2 regions of the Mangrovibacter sp. MFB070 genome follow, and region 1 is predicted to be linked to the other one. Evidence: predicted binding sites of a transcription regulator. Region 1 holds the regulator's gene; the other holds the start of a gene.
The links. The regulator LexA, encoded in region 1, represses DNA repair genes until DNA is damaged. The targets are predictions, from matches to a motif close to TNCTGTATGTACATACAGNA.
Positions count from the first base shown of each region.

Region 2: dinG (ATP-dependent DNA helicase DinG) is a predicted target of LexA. The motif match lies at 3,637-3,656, and genes of this name have one in related genera.

Region 1 covers NZ_JJMI01000003.1:39,217-47,271, reverse strand. Annotated here, with positions in the region: gene dinF (MATE family efflux transporter DinF) at 305-1,630, opposite strand; gene lexA (transcriptional repressor LexA) at 1,730-2,344, opposite strand; gene DT73_RS01675 (diacylglycerol kinase) at 2,513-2,881, opposite strand; gene plsB (glycerol-3-phosphate 1-O-acyltransferase PlsB) at 3,012-5,450, shown strand; gene ubiA (4-hydroxybenzoate octaprenyltransferase) at 5,518-6,399, opposite strand; gene ubiC (chorismate lyase) at 6,384-6,911, opposite strand; gene malM (maltose operon protein MalM) at 7,095-8,024, opposite strand.
Region 2 covers NZ_JJMI01000025.1:23,449-31,503, forward strand. Annotated here, with positions in the region: gene ybiB (DNA-binding protein YbiB) at 473-1,438, opposite strand; gene dinG (ATP-dependent DNA helicase DinG) at 1,442-3,625, opposite strand; gene rhlE (ATP-dependent RNA helicase RhlE) at 3,812-5,179, opposite strand; gene cecR (transcriptional regulator CecR) at 5,440-6,111, shown strand; gene hlyD (secretion protein HlyD) at 6,123-7,112, shown strand; gene DT73_RS12275 (ATP-binding cassette domain-containing protein) at 7,112-8,055, shown strand, end outside.

The sequences.
Region 1 (8,055 bases):
GCGAGGCCTGCTCGCGTAAGACCGGTGAACCGCAGAAAGGAAGACAAGGTTATTCCGCCCGGACGGCGGAATAAGGCGAACCGAGGCATGGATGCCGAGTCGAGCCGGCCGCAGGCTGACTGCCCGGAGGTGAACGCAGTGCGCAGCACCGGTCGCCAGCGAAAAACCGGATTGTTAAGGGGCGGGCCCCTTAACACGTTCACAGGCTGTGAAGCCACATTAACCACCTCACTTCAGGTGAACGGAAACAACTACACCACTGAAAATGAACGAAAACAGCCAGCTACACTGCAAGTGCTCCCCTTCACTTCACCTCAAACCACGTGCCATCCCGCCAGTACCGCCGCCAGCACCACCCCAACGTCACCCCGCGCAGCACCAAAAACACCACCAAAGAAAACCACAACCCATGATTCCCAAACCCAGGCAGTGTCAGCAGGCACACCGCAAACCCTGCGGCTGAAAGCGCCATGCTGTTACGCATTTCTGCGCCCCGGGTCGCACCAACAAACATCCCGTCCAACAAATAACACCACACCCCGGCAACCGGCAGCAGCACCTGCCAGAACAAGTATTTATCTGCCAACTGGTGTAATGCTGGTAGCGAAGTCAGTAAGCCAATAATTTGTGGCCCGGCAAGGGCATAAACCAGAGAGAACCCCAGAGCTACCACACCAGCCTGGCGGCATGCAGCGCCCCATACCGCCAGCAACTGCCCTTTGCTGCGGGCCCCAAAAGCCTGGCCGGAATGGGCTTCTACTGCATAAGCAAAACCATCAAGTGCGTAAGCGGTAAAGGTCAGTAACGTCATCAGTAATGCATTTACAGCCACAATATCGCCGCCCAGCCTGGCGCCGAGCACCGTGATGGAAGCAAAGCAGCCCTGAACCAGTAAAGAACGCAACATGATGTCACGGTTTAACGCCATCAAACGCCGAATATTACCGAACCACGCCGTTTTCAGGCCTGCCAGAGGAATGCCCCGCAGCACCAGAACCCGCCAGACCATCACCAACCCCAGAAGCAGCGTGACATACTCAGAGAGAGTGGTTGCCAGCGCAGCCCCTTTCACGTTCATACCCAGCCCCATTACCAGCCAGATATCCAGCGCGATATTCAGCACATTACCCACCACCAGCAGAATAACCGGAGCACGGGCATACTGCACACCCAACAACCAGCCCAGTAACACCAGGTTAGCCAGTGAAGCAGGGGCACCCAGCCAGCGAACCGATAAAAATGCCTGCGCCTGGGACAATACCGCTTCACTGCCGCCCGTCACGGTAAGTGCGAAGTGAATTAATGGCGCACGAAACACCACAATGGCGACTCCCGCCACCAGTGCCAGCAATAACGGCTGCATCAGGGCTCGTAACAACCCCTCGTCGTCTCTTGCGCCATAAGCCTGGGCCGTTAACCCGGTAGTACTCATCCGTAAAAACAGCAGCAGCATAAACAGAAAACTGGTTGCTGTTGCGCCAATAGCCACGCCACCAAGGTAATCCGGGCTGTCCAGGTGCCCAATCACCGCAGTATCAACCAGGCCCAATAACGGTACGGTGATGTTGGACACTATCATGGGAATAGCCAGGCGCCACAATGCCCGGTCAGTTCGGGAAAAAAATCGCATCACTTACCCCGGATAAAGTTTGGGTGAACACCCACAAAAAAGCCGTGACACAGGCTGGCTGCATCACGGCTGTAAAAGCATAGCAAATTAAGGATTCGGTCAGAGCCAGTCGCCGTTGCGAATAACGCCAACAGCCAGGCCCTCGATGGTAAAGTTTTGCTCGCGTAAATCGACAACAATGGGTTTGAATTCGTTATTTTCAGGGAGTAACTGAACCGTATTCCCTTGCTGTTTCAGGCGTTTAACGGTTACTTCGTCGTCGATGCGTGCCACAACGACCTGGCCATTGCGCACATCCTGCGTTTTATGCACTGCGAGTAAATCGCCGTCCATAATACCGATATCTTTCATTGACATACCACTAACGCGCAGTAAGAAATCCGCATGTGGTTTAAACAGGGAAGGGTCGACCTGATAGTGGCCTTCAATGTGCTGCTGAGCCAGCAGTGGTTCACCGGCAGCAACCCGGCCAACCAGCGGCAGGCCGTCGTCATTGGATTCTTCCAGGAGCAGACGAATACCACGAGAAGCGCCAGAAACGATTTCGATAACCCCTTTGCGGGCCAGCGCTTTCAAGTGTTCCTCTGCCGCATTGGGCGAACGAAAACCCAGACGTTGCGCTATTTCCGCACGGGTTGGAGGCATCCCCGTCTGGCTAATGTGATCCCGGATGAGATCATAGACCTCCTGCTGTCTGGTAGTAAGTGCTTTCATTCCTTCTGCCCCCTGGGTGTATATACAGTTATGCTGTGAGTATATACAGTTAATGGTGATTTTGAAACCACAATTAAGCAAAAAACCAGGGACTTATCCCATAAAGTAGCCAGAGGTAACCAGACAGCGCCTGAAATACACGGTATCAAGCGTTTTTTCAGGAAAAACTCAGAAAAAATGAGACCAGAGCACGCTTCCCCAGGTAAACAGGGCGAGTATAATTGCGAACAACACTGCAGCGGACCCCATATCTTTAGCCCTGCCAGAGAGTTCGTGAAAATCTGTTCCCACCCGGTCAACAATGGCTTCAATAGCACTGTTGAGAATTTCGATTATCATAACCAGAGTGACGGAGCCGATAAGCAACACGCGGGCAATGGCACCGACATCCAGCCAACAGGCAATAAAGATAGCCAGTACAGTAGCAACTCCTTCCTGGCGAAATGCGGCTTCATTGCGCCATGCCGCACGAATACCTTTCCAGGAATAACCGGCTGCTTTAATGATTCGGGTGAGTCCAGTGGTGTTACTTGCCATGAAGGAACCTTTTTAGCTTAGTGGCGTCAATGCCTGTAGCGTCGCGCAGGCAACTTCCTCAGAAATCCAGGCGGGTTTCTGTTATTCTTGCGACGCATTTGCGTTTTTAACCAGAGGCTTTACAACGTTTATGTCCGGTTGGCCACGAATTTACTACAAATTGCTGAATTTACCATTAAGTATGCTGGTAAAAAGCAAATCTATTCCGGCGGATCCTTGCGCCGAATTGGGTTTAGATACCTCTCGCCCTATTATGTATGTGCTGCCTTACAATTCAAAGGCAGACTTACTGACATTACGGGCGCAATGTCTGGCACACGATTTGCCAGACCCGCTGACACCCCTTGAAGTGGACGGTGCCTGCCTGCCACGCTATGTATTTATTCATGGCGGGCCGCGTGTATTTACCTATTACACGCCGAAGGAAGAGTCCATCAAGCTGTTTCATGATTACCTGGATCTGCACCGCAGCAACCCCAATCTGGATGTCCAGATGGTGCCAGTATCAGTGATGTTTGGCCGTTCACCAGGCCGGGAAAAAGGCGAAGAAAACCCGCCGCTGCGCCTGCTTAACGGCATTCAGAAGTTCTTTGCCGTGCTATGGCTGGGCCGCGACAGCTTCGTGCGTTTTTCGCCGCCCGTCTCTCTGCGCTGGATGGCGACAGAGCATGGCACAGACAAAACTATCGCCCAGAAGCTGGCCCGGGTTGCACGTATGCACTTTGCCCGGCTGCGTCTGGCGGCTGTCGGCCCGCGCTTACCTGCCCGTCAGGACCTGTTCAATAAGTTGTTGTCTTCAAAAGCTATCGCCAAAGCGGTAGAAGATGAAGCGCGCAGCAAGAAAATCTCCCATGAAAAAGCACAGCAAAATGCCGTTGCTCTGATGGAAGAAATTGCCGCGAACTTCTCCTATGAAGCCATCCGCATGACTGACCGCGTGCTGGGCTTCACCTGGAACCGGTTATATCAGGGCATTAACGTTCATAACGCTGAGCGGGTTCGCCAGTTGGCCCATGAAGGCCACGAACTGGTGTATGTTCCCTGCCACCGCAGCCATATGGATTACCTGCTGCTGTCCTATGTGCTGTATCACCAGGGGCTGGTGCCGCCGCATATTGCAGCTGGCATTAACCTGAACTTCTGGCCCGCCGGGCCGATTTTCCGCCGTCTGGGTGCTTTCTTTATTCGCCGTACGTTTAAAGGCAATAAGCTCTATTCAACCGTGTTCCGTGAATACCTGGGTGAATTATTCAGCCGTGGGTATTCGGTGGAGTATTTTGTTGAAGGGGGGCGTTCGCGCACCGGCCGCCTGCTTGACCCAAAAACCGGCACACTGTCTATGACGATTCAGGCCATGCTGCGCGGCGGTACCCGCCCGATTACGCTGGTGCCGATTTACATTGGTTATGAACATGTCATGGAAGTGGGCACCTACGCGAAAGAGTTGCGTGGCGCCACTAAAGAGAAAGAGAGCCTTATCCAGATGATGCGCGGCCTGAGCAAGCTGCGTAACCTGGGCCAGGGGTATGTCAACTTTGGCGAGCCAATTCCACTGACCAACTGGCTGAATCAGCATGTCCCGGAGTGGCGTGATGCGATAGACCCCATCGAAGCGATACGCCCGCCGTGGTTAACCCCCAGCGTGAACGAAATTGCTCATACACTGATGGTGCGCATTAACAATGCTGGTGCGGCTAACGCCATGAACCTGTGTTGCACGGCTTTACTGGCCTCTCGCCAGCGTTCACTTACCCGTGAGCAACTGACTGAGCAGTTAGAATGTTACATGAGCCTGCTGCGCAATGTGCCTTATTCACCGGATGCTACCGTTCCTGCATTGTCGGCCAGCGAGCTTATCGACCACGCATTGCAGATGAATAAGTTCGAAGTAGAAAAAGACACGATTGGCGATATTATCGTTCTGCCCCGTGAGCAGGCCGTGTTAATGACCTACTATCGCAATAACATTGTGCATATGCTGGTGATGCCGTCTTTACTGGCCTCAATTATTACGCAACACCGTAATATCACACGCGAAGATCTGCTGAGCCGGGTAGAAGTACTGTTCCCAATGCTTAAAGCAGAGCTGTTCCTGCACTGGGACAAAGAAGCACTGGGTTCTGTAGTGGATGCGCTGCTCAATGAGCTGGTGCAGCAGAACCTGATTCTGGAAGACGGCGGCCGTTTCCGCCTGAACCCGGCACGCTCCCGGACTCTACAGCTGCTTGCAGCCGGGGTGCGCGAGACGATTCAACGTTATGCAATCACTTTCTGGCTGTTGAGCGCCAACCCGACGATTAACCGCGGGACTCTGGAGAAAGAGAGCCGTACTGTGGCACAACGTTTGTCTGTACTGCACGGTATCAACGCCCCTGAGTTCTTCGACAAAGCGGTGTTCTCTTCTCTGGTGCTGACACTGCGTGATGAAGGCTATATCAGCGATACCGGTGATGCGGAGCCAACAGAAACCATGAAGGTTTACCAGTTGCTGGCTGAGCTGATTACTTCGGATATCCGCCTGACGATTGAAAGTGCTGCATCACAAGGCGAAGACGCACCCGCGCAATAACCGTTGAGTGTGTACGAAAAAAATGGCGGGAATTCCCGCCATTTTTTATGCCCGCAATAATAGCCGCTCAGGATAACGGCGGCAGATAATGTACAAACAACCCTAAAAATAATACCAGCCCTACATAGTTGTTATTCATAAAGGCTTTAAAACAGGCATCCCGGTCGCGCCCGGCAATGAGTTTTTGCTGGTATGAAAACAGCCCCGCAGCAAGCAACAGCGACCAGTAAAACGCACCGCTCAGGTGATTAAGCCAGCCCACCAGCACTAACAGTGCGAGAACCGCCACCTGCAATATGCCAATAATCAGTTTGTCGTAGCGCCCAAACAGAATAGCGGTGGATTTCACGCCTATTTTCAGGTCGTCGTCTCTGTCTACCATGGCATATTGCGTGTCATAAGCGACAGCCCAAAGGATATTGGCTAAAAACAGTAACCAGCAACTGAGCGGCAACTGTTCACTCACGGCCGAAAACGCCATAGGAATTGACCAGCCAAACGCAGCCCCTAATACCACCTGAGGTAAATGGGTGTAGCGTTTCATAAACGGGTATACCCAGGCCAGTGCCAGCCCGGCGACAGACAGCAGAATCGTCATGGTGTTCAGGGTAAGCACCAGCACGAAAGCCAGTAATACCAGCACACCAAATAACGTAATCGCTTCACGTACTGTTACATCACCACTGGGCAATGGGCGGCGAGCAGTGCGCTTGACATGCCCGTCAAATTTGCGGTCGGCGAAGTCATTCACCACACAACCCGCGGCGCGCATTAACCAGACACCGGCAATGAAAACCAGCAGAATAGTTACCGGCGGGACGCCTGGTGCCGCAAGCCACAACGCCCATAAGGTAGGCCAGAGTAACAGTAACGCGCCAATCGGTTTGTCAGTACGCATGAGCCGGTGAAATGCCAGCAGCTTATTCTTCTGCGTCAGACTCCACTCCATTTTTCATCCTCTTGATACAACGGTGATGCAGGTAAAAACAATTCGGTCAGTAATAATGGTTTGCCCGACAAACGGAGGCGGGAACGGCGCCCCCATAAGGTTTCACTGCGCCCCGGGTGAATAAAATCGCGTGTAAGGGCTGATGAGGTAAACAAATACCTGCCAAGCGGCGTTGTGCCCAGGCGCTGTAACGCCAGCTCCGGACCGTTCAGCGTGGATAACGGCACCACAGTGCGCCCCACCAGCCAGGGCGTACTATCGCCCAGCAAAATAATTTCCCGTAACCAGTATTGTGGTTCACGGGGTAACCAGTCGGCGTCTTCACCCACCTGTTCCGGCGTTACAAAGCCTTCCGATAGCAGCGTCACACTAACCTTGCTGCAACAGCGTTCAAAACGCTTTGTCATTGAGTCTTCCAACAACAGCCAGTCACGCAGCCAGGCTGACAGGTTATCCGGCAGGGTGTCGGAGAAAGACAGCGCCCGTAATTGCGCCAAAGCAGGGTGCATCATGCCCAACAGTCTCCAGAACAGAACAGTGGACATTGTAACGCAGAACACGAAAAGGGTGTGGCAGGAAAATAGCAGAAACCAACAGCCATGTAACAAAAAAACAACGACCACAGACAAGCCTGCCGGTGGAAAAAAGGTGCGCAGACGCGCACCAAGGCTTACAAGATCAGCAATGTGGGGTGATTACCCCTTGCCTTTTACACTACTGATAAAGGTTTTACGTGCGCTGGTGGATCCAAGACGCTCCGCCTCATCAAGTAATTTCAACGCTTTATCTACATCACCTTTCGCCACGGCCTGCTTAATGGCCTGGTTAAAGTAGGCTTCAGTGTCATTCAGCATGGGCTCCGCTTTCAGTGCCGGAGCTGGTGCCGCAACAGGCGCGACAGGCGCAACAGCTGTGGCAGTATTTCCGACGGTGACCGTTGGGGTGCTGGCTGAAGAACCAAAGATAGGCCCAACCAGGATGCTGGCTCCGGAAGAGGTTTTCACTTTCAGTTTGAGCGTACCCTCTGTAGCGTGCTGCGCTACCGGGTCCGGAATATCCGGAATGGCATTACCCGCGCCTTTGGCGTAAGCCTTGGCCGGAGCAATCAATGTGGTGGTACGTTGTACATCCTGCGGAGTCGTAAAGACCAGTAAGTAAATTTTCTGCTGCCCTAACGCAGGCGTCAGTTTCAGGGTGCCTTCCAGCCGGTCGGCAGCCATCACACCAGGTTGTTGGTAAGTGAAGAAGTTCGCCGGGAACCAGGCTGACGGGTTCATATTTTGGTCCAGTACCAGCACATTCGGGGCGAATACCCGGTTCTGTGCCACTTCACTGGTCAGGGTAATTGAGAGTTCGCCAATATTGGCAGGCACGCTGTATGCGGCCACTGGCCCGGTAATGCCCGGGTTACTGAGTTGCTGGCCCTGTGTTGCCAGCTTAACTTCTACATTCTGCCCGGAATTTAATGGCTGCCAGGTTAACCGCTGGAGTGACTGAGCACTAAAAGTAGGCGCTCCGGCGAGATTTTGCGGCACCAGGTCAACTTCAGCGAAAGAGATTGCGGGAACAGTGGCGAGCAACCCTGCGCTCAGGCAAAGGGCAATGAGACTTTTTTTCATTGTTATGACCTCGATTACAGAAGGGATACGGTAGCCA
Region 2 (8,055 bases), on a different contig from region 1:
ATGTGTCACTTAACAACGGGATTGATGAGTCACTAAGATTTGATCTTATCCGGCCCGATGACCGCGGATAATGCCTTCCCGCAAACAGCCAGATTCAATTATTTTGAATAACTACAACAAGGTTTTTACATAGCCACCAGGTGGGAATGACTGAGATAATAGCGCTAACAGAGTAAGACAAGACATATAAAGACGTACCTGCACGGAACCCCCTGTTAAACAGGCTCAGGTTCCACCATCGCTATTTTCGTACAGAACGTTGTTGAGGCCGGTTCTTAATGAGCCGGCCTCAATTTATATGGGTTATATGGGGTGCCTGAAACCACTCCCGTGGGTTGTATTTCTCTGTGTTATTTACCCTTGTTTTTGCCTGAATATCAGGCTCAGCCACCGCCATACCTGCCACTATTTTGCCTGTAACCGGGTATCGTGGCCGGGCCACGCGCGGTGGCTTTTTTATGCTTATGCAGCGCTAAATTAACTGCCCCACCCGCTGTAAACCTTCTTCCAGCGTTGCGACTTCTGCTGCCGCCAGTAAACAACATGCTAACTGAATCTGGATAGATTCCGGAACAGGCTCTTCGCCGCGCAAACAGCGTGTTAACCACTCAACAGTCAGTTGCGGGTCTTTGCCTGAAGGGAAAACCGGTGCCGGGCTGACTTCTGCCTGACGGCTATAAACCACCTGCTCACCTGCGGCATTCACCCAGTTTATTTGCGGGCAACGTAATGGGTTGGCGTACACTTCCCCTTCAGTTCCGTGCATAACCAGTGCCTGACCACCCACAGTCTGGAAAAACTGGCTCACGCGGGATAAGTATTCCGGGTGCGAGACACTCGAAAGCCGTAATGCCGCATTTTCCGGAAAAGGCGTCAGCAATTTTGCCAGCGTGTGAGCGCTGTTACGCACCCCCATTCGCCAGCGCAGTGCCAGTTGAGTTGCCAGTGGCGGGCACAAAGCACTGACAGGTATATAAACAGGTTTATCACCTTCCAGCTCCGCCTGAGCCTTGCCACGAGAATGAACCGCCTCAATGCCCATCATGGAAAACAGCGTTTCCGTGATTACCCTGCCCGGGTCATCGCTCACACCATGGACCACAACCGGGAAACCCAGCCGGGAAAGTAACAAGGCGAGTAGTGGTGTCAGGTTCGGTAACTTACGTGCGCCGTTATAACTGGGAATAACGATGGGCACAGGCCTGCCTGCCGGGGCAGAAAGCTGCAGCGTATGCGTGCGCGTGGCCTGGTAAAAGCCCTGCATTTCGCTTTCGCCTTCCCCTTTGACACGCAAAGCAATTAATACCCCGCCCAGTTCCAGTTCAGGAACGTCTCCGCGTAACATGCTGGCATATAGTGCCTGAGCAGTTTCGCAGTCCAGATCCCGGGCATGATTTTTACCCCGGCCAATTTCTTTGATAACTTTACGGTAATCCATACTTTACTCTCTGCCTTGTTTTTCCCGAGCCTGGCGAGGTGAGCGCCTGCGTTTTTTTTCCGGTTTGCCCGGTTTTGCAGAACATGGGACTGCTGGTAGCTCAGGCTGGCTGATAGGAAATACAGGTAACGCATCCAGCAGCCTTTTACCATAGTTTTTTGTCAATAAGCGCCGGTCATAAATCACCACTTCCCCCCAACAACTGTGGCTACGTATCAGGCGGCCCACTTGCTGAATCAGTGTGAAAGAGGCTCCGGGCAGGCTTTGTACATCGAACGGGTAGCGTTTCAGGCTTTTCAGCCACTCCCCTTCGGTAATCACCACCGGGCTGTCTACCGGGGGAAATGCAATTTTATGGATATGGACCTGGCTTAACAGTTCACCTTTCAAATCCAGGCCTTCGGCAAAAGACTGCAACCCAACCAGCACACTGGTTTCCCCCTGGCTTACACGCTTACGGTGAAGCTCAACCAGCCGGTAACGGGGCTGGTCGCCCTGCACCAGTAACACCAGACGCAGATCCTGCACTTCTTCAAGAAAAATATTCATTGCACGGCCACTGGCAAATAACACCAGCATCCCTTTGTGCTTGCCTGCCTTGAGTTGCTCACGGAAAAACGCCGCCATCTCGGCAATATGCTGGCGCTCTGTTGCTGGCTGAGGGTCGGTTTGCATTTGGGGAATAACAATGCGCCCCTGGTCTACATGGTTAAAGGGGGAATCCAGAGTAACGAAGGTATCCCCCCGTTTTTCATGCAGCCCGGTGAGCTCCTGAATGCGGGTATAACTGTTCAGGGAACGTAATGTGGCTGAAGTCACTACAATATGGGGAATTTGCCGCCACAACAGGCGTTCCAACTGGTCGCTGACACGAATGCCAACACAGTGGAAGAACAGGTGAGCCTGGCCATCCTGAAAAGTACGGGTAAACCATTTTGATACCGGTGCTCCGGAGGCTTTTTCCATTGCCGCCAGCCGCCACAATTTACTCTGCGCCTCAAAGTGGCCAAAAGCCCGGTTAGTTTGCAGAATCAGGCGGTGCAACCGCACAATATCATGCTGCCCGGTGCGTTCACTTAAATCATTCAGGAATGATTCTGCAAGGCCACGCAGTGCATCGGTCAGTTTTGCCAGGCGCTCACAATGGGCCATGATATCTTCGGGCAAAACCCCCATGGGGAAACGGTAATCACCTTCTTCTGTGGCTGGCAGCGCTAAATCAAATTGTGCAACCAGGCCCGCAAGATGTTCAGTGATTTCTTCACAATGGTTTGCCAGGCGCTCGGGTGTTGCCAGCGGAGGAACCGTTTTAGGGCGGAACTGCTCCAGGCAGGTGCTGACCAGTTTGCAAAACAGATCCAGCTGCAGGCGGCTCCAGCCAGGCGTGATTTCCGCACTCATTTCCAGTGCATCACGGGCAACCTCTGGTATATGGTGGCCTTCATCCAGTACCAGTAGCAAATTATCTGGCTCCGGTAACACGGATTCACTCTCCATTGCCGCCAGCACCAGAGCATGGTTCGCCACCACCACTTCAGCTTCACGAATTTCACGGCGGGCCACAAAGAAAGGGCACTCACGGTACCAATGGCAGTTGCTGCCAAGGCAACTGGCGCGGTCTGTGCTCAGGCGCGCCCATAACCCGTCATCAATAACTTTATCTGTGTGGTCACGCAGACCATCCCAACTGTAGCTGTCGAGGTCTTTCTTTAATGCCGCACAGCGCTGTTGTTCTGCTTTATTTTTCGGCGTGAGGTCATCATCAAGAAACGCTAACAGATCCCCCTGGCTGCTGTTATCGCTGGCGAGGGCTTCCAGGTTACGTGGGCAAACATAGCGCCCACGGCCAAAAGCGGCTGTATAACGCAATTCAGGGATTATCTTGCTCAGAAGAGGGAGATCTTTACTGTAGATCTGATCCTGCAACGCGACGTTCGCAGTACTGACCACCAGCGTTTTTTTTTCATCCCGGGCAAGGGCAATCCCCGGAATCAGGTAGGAGAGCGTTTTACCTACGCCCGTTGGCGCTTCAATAACCAAATGCCGGCCGCTGTCACCCGCCAGGTTTTTTGCCACCTCGGCAATCATATGCCGCTGAGGAGGGCGAGGGATAAAATCAGGGATTTGTTGTTGCAGCGCTTTGTACCATGCGGCAATTTGCGCCTTTTGTGCCGCGGATAAGGCCATTGCAGTTCCTGTACTGTATAAACAACCACTATTGTGGCATTTTTTCGTGGCTGGCTGAACTGCTTTTTGGGGCAAATTGGTTTACTGGAAGAGAGCCGGCAATTCTGTGAACCAGAATTGCCGGGAACGGCTAACAGACCGGGGGTTAACCGCAGTGGCAGGCAGTTTTACCAGCCACGCAGGCCATTACTGGCCATTACTGCCATTCTCTTTTCGGGGAGCACGCGAGCGGCGGGGTTTTGCCGGGCGGTTTTCAGGTTTGCCGCTGGCATTTTCAGGCCGGGCACCACGGTTTTCTGGGCGCGGGGTGCGTTTCTTCGCCGGAGCCCCGGCTGAAGGGCGGCTACCACGGCCCTGGCCACCACCACGGCGGCCACGCGACTGGCGGTCTTCCACTGGTTCCGCTTTGATGGACGGGTCTGGCTCATAGCCGTCAATCGCCATGCGCGGTATTGGGCGTTTAAGTAAGCGCTCAATGTCTTTTAACAGTTTGTGCTCGTCTACACACACCAGTGACACCGCCTGCCCGGTTGCTGCCGCGCGCCCGGTACGGCCAATACGGTGAACATAGTCTTCCGGCACATTTGGCAACTCATAGTTAACCACATAAGGCAGTGATTCAATATCAATACCACGTGCAGCAATGTCTGTAGCCACCAGCGCACGAATCGCGCCGGATTTAAAATCGGCCAGCGCACGGGTACGGGCTCCCTGGCTTTTATTACCATGAATAGCCGCAGCGCTGATGCCGTCTTTGTTCAGTTGCTCCGCAAGGTGGTTGGCACCGTATTTTGTGCGGGTGAAGATCAGTACCTGCTGCCAGTTATCTTTACCAATCAGGTGAGACAACAATTCACGCTTACGCTTTTTATCAACCAGGTGCACATATTGTGTCACCTGTTCTGAAGGCGCATTACGGCGTGCAACTTCAATCACTTCCGGGTTTTTAAGTAACCCGGAAGCCAGGTGTTTAATGTCATCAGAGAAGGTTGCGGAAAACAGCAAGTTCTGGCGTTTTGCCGGTAATTTTGCCAGCACACGGCGAATATCATGGATAAAGCCCATATCCAGCATGCGGTCTGCTTCATCCAGCACCAGTACTTCTACTTTATCCAGGCTGACTGCATTTTGGTGCACCAGATCCAGCAAGCGGCCAGGAGTGGCGACCAGAATATCTACGCCACCACGCAGCTTCATCATTTGTGGGTTGATGCTGACACCGCCATACACCACCAGTGAACGCAGTTTCAGGTGGCTGCTGTAGGCACGCACATTTTCCCAAACCTGTGCAGCAAGCTCGCGGGTAGGCGTCAGAATCAGAGCACGAACAGGGCGTTTGCCACTGACCGCATGCGGAGACTGAGACAATTTCTGCAACAATGGCAAAGTAAACCCGGCGGTTTTCCCGGTCCCGGTCTGTGCGCTGGCCATTAAATCGCGCCCGGCAAGCACTGCCGGAATCGCCTGTTGTTGAATTGGGGTTGGCTCGCTATAACCCTGTTCAGCTACTGCCTGTAAAATTGCCGGATTTAACCCGAGTGATTCAAAAGACATAACAACTCCTCACTCACCCTGCCCGCAGTTTACGGCGTAGTTCCAGGGATCGTCGTTTTAGTGGCAAGGGAACCCCTTAACCAAACAACAGCGACACAACCACAGTGTCATGAAGCGGCGGAGTGTAACAGCTTTTCCGTCGCGCTGCATAAATTCCCGCGAACAGAAATTTCTGCAAAATAATACGCTGCCAGTAGCCATATACCAAAAGCTGGCATAAACTTAATCAAACGATTGATTAACTTTTACTTGCTCTGGTGATGAATACGATGAATACGCCCGTCACCTCTCGGGGTGAACTCGCTAAAAACCAATTAATTACTGCCGCTATAGCGCAGTTTGGTGAGTTTGGTTTGCATGCAACCACACGAGATATTGCAACACAGGCCGACCAAAATATAGCTGCCATTACTTACTATTTTGGTTCAAAAGAAGAACTGTATATGGCCTGCGCGCAATGGATAGCAGATTTTATCAGCCATAATTTCCAGCCACATGTTGCTTCCGCGGTACAGCTACTTTCCCGGGAACAACCAGACAAAACGGCAGTGCGCGAGTTAATTCACCTGGCCTGCGGCCATATGTGCAAATTGCTGACCTCAGATGAAACCCTCAACCTGAGTAAATTTATTTCCCGCGAACAGCTTTCCCCCACTTCCGCTTACACCCTGATTCATGACCAGGTGATCGCCCCCATGCATGATCACCTGTGCGCATTAATCGCCTGTTACTGTGGGCGGGATCCACTGGATACAGAAACCATTTTGCATACCCATGCCTTGTTAGGTGAGATCCTTGCGTTCCGCCTTGGGCGCGAAACCATTTTATTACGCATGGGCTGGACCCAATTCGATAATCAAAAAGTTGGGCTGATTAGCAACGTTATCGCATCGCATATTGATTTTATTTTATACGGACTGTCTCAACACTGAGGAACGCTGGCATGAAACACCGCAAGCCACTGATTGCAGCTGTGATTTTATTAGTTCTCATTGTAGCTGGTGCCGGTGTCTGGTGGTACCAGCAACACCAGGATGACACACTGACACTCTACGGCAATGTCGATATTCGAACAGTGAACATGAGCTTCCGGGTTGGAGGCCGCCTTGAAGAACTGAATGTGGACGAAGGCGATAAAATCACGGCAGGCGAAACACTCGGTATGCTGGATAAAAAGCCTTACACCATTGCGCTGGCACAGGCACAGGCTAATGAAGACGCCGCTCAGGCCAAATATGACCTGGTGATGGCCGGCTACCGTAGTGAAGAAATCGCCCAGGCCGCCGCCGCCGTGAAACAAGCCCAGGCAGCAGCCCAGTACGCCACTCGTTACTACCAGCGCCAGCAGGCGTTATGGCAACAACGGGTAAATTCCGCCGATGATTTAGCCAATGCCCGCTCGGCGAGTGTTCAGGCTCAGGCCAACCTGAAAGCCGCCAAAGATAAACTCAGCCAGTACAAAGCGGGTAACCGCCCGCAGGAAATTGCTGAAGCCAAAGCCAGCCTGGAGCAAGCCCAGGCAGCCCTTGCCCAGGCGCAACTGGATTTACACGATACCACCCTTACCGCTCCGTCAAGTGGCACGCTGCTGACACGCGCGGTAGAACCTGGCACGATGTTAAGTGCTGGCAGTACGGTGCTGACATTGTCATTAACCCGCCCGGTTTGGGTGCGCGCTTATGTAGACGAAAAAAATCTCGGCCAGGCAGTGCCCGGGCGTAATGTGCTGATTTATATCGATGGTCGCCCTGGGAATCCGTGGAAAGGTAAAATTGGTTTTGTTTCACCCACGGCCGAATTTACCCCGAAAACCGTCGAAACGCCGGACCTGCGAACTGACCTGGTTTACCGCCTGCGTATCATTGTCACCCACCCCGACGATACGCTACGCCAGGGCATGCCAGTAACCATTCGGTTTGAAGGAGAGCAGTAATGAGCCAGGCGGCGACAATCAGGCTGGAGAATGTCGTCAAACATTTTCGCGGGCTCGACCGCCCCGCCGTTGCCAGCCTGAATACGGAAATTACAGCGGGCGCTGTCACTGGCCTTGTTGGGCCCGATGGTGCCGGTAAAACAACATTAATGCGTATGCTGGCCGGGTTACTGACACCGAGCGAAGGCAAGATTGAAGTACTGGGCCTTGACCCCATTCGCGACGATACGCAACTGCACAGCATGCTGGGTTATATGCCACAGAAATTTGGCCTGTACGAAGATTTAACGGTGATGGAAAACCTGAACCTGTACGCCGATTTGCGCAGTGTCCGTGGCAAACTGCGCCAGCAAGTATTTAACCAGCTTCTGGAATTTACCGACCTGGGGCCGTTTACCAAACGCCTGGCCGGGAAATTGTCGGGCGGGATGAAGCAAAAGCTGGGGTTAGCCTGCACCCTGGTCGGCCAGCCCAGTGTGCTGTTACTGGATGAACCCGGAGTGGGTGTTGACCCTATCTCACGGCGGGAATTGTGGCGCATGGTGCATGAACTGGCCAGTGACGGCATGCTGATTTTATGGAGCACGTCCTACCTGGATGAAGCGGAACAGTGCCGGGAAGTGTTGTTGATGAATGAAGGCGAGCGCCTGTACCAGGGCGCACCAGACGCACTGACACAGCAAATTGCCGGGCGCACCTGGCTGGTTACCAGCCCGGAAGGGAAAAACCGCCCACTGCTTCAGCATGCTCTGCGCCAGCCCTGTGTGAGCGACGGAATGATTCAGGGCCACTCGGTTCGCCTGATTGTTAATTCCCCATCCGCTATTCCCGAGCTTGCAACCAGCCTGTCGTTACCCGAAAACTGTTTTCGGGAAACCCAGCCACGCTTTGAAGACGCCTTTATTGACTTGTTAGGCGGAACCAAAACCCGGGAATCCCCTCT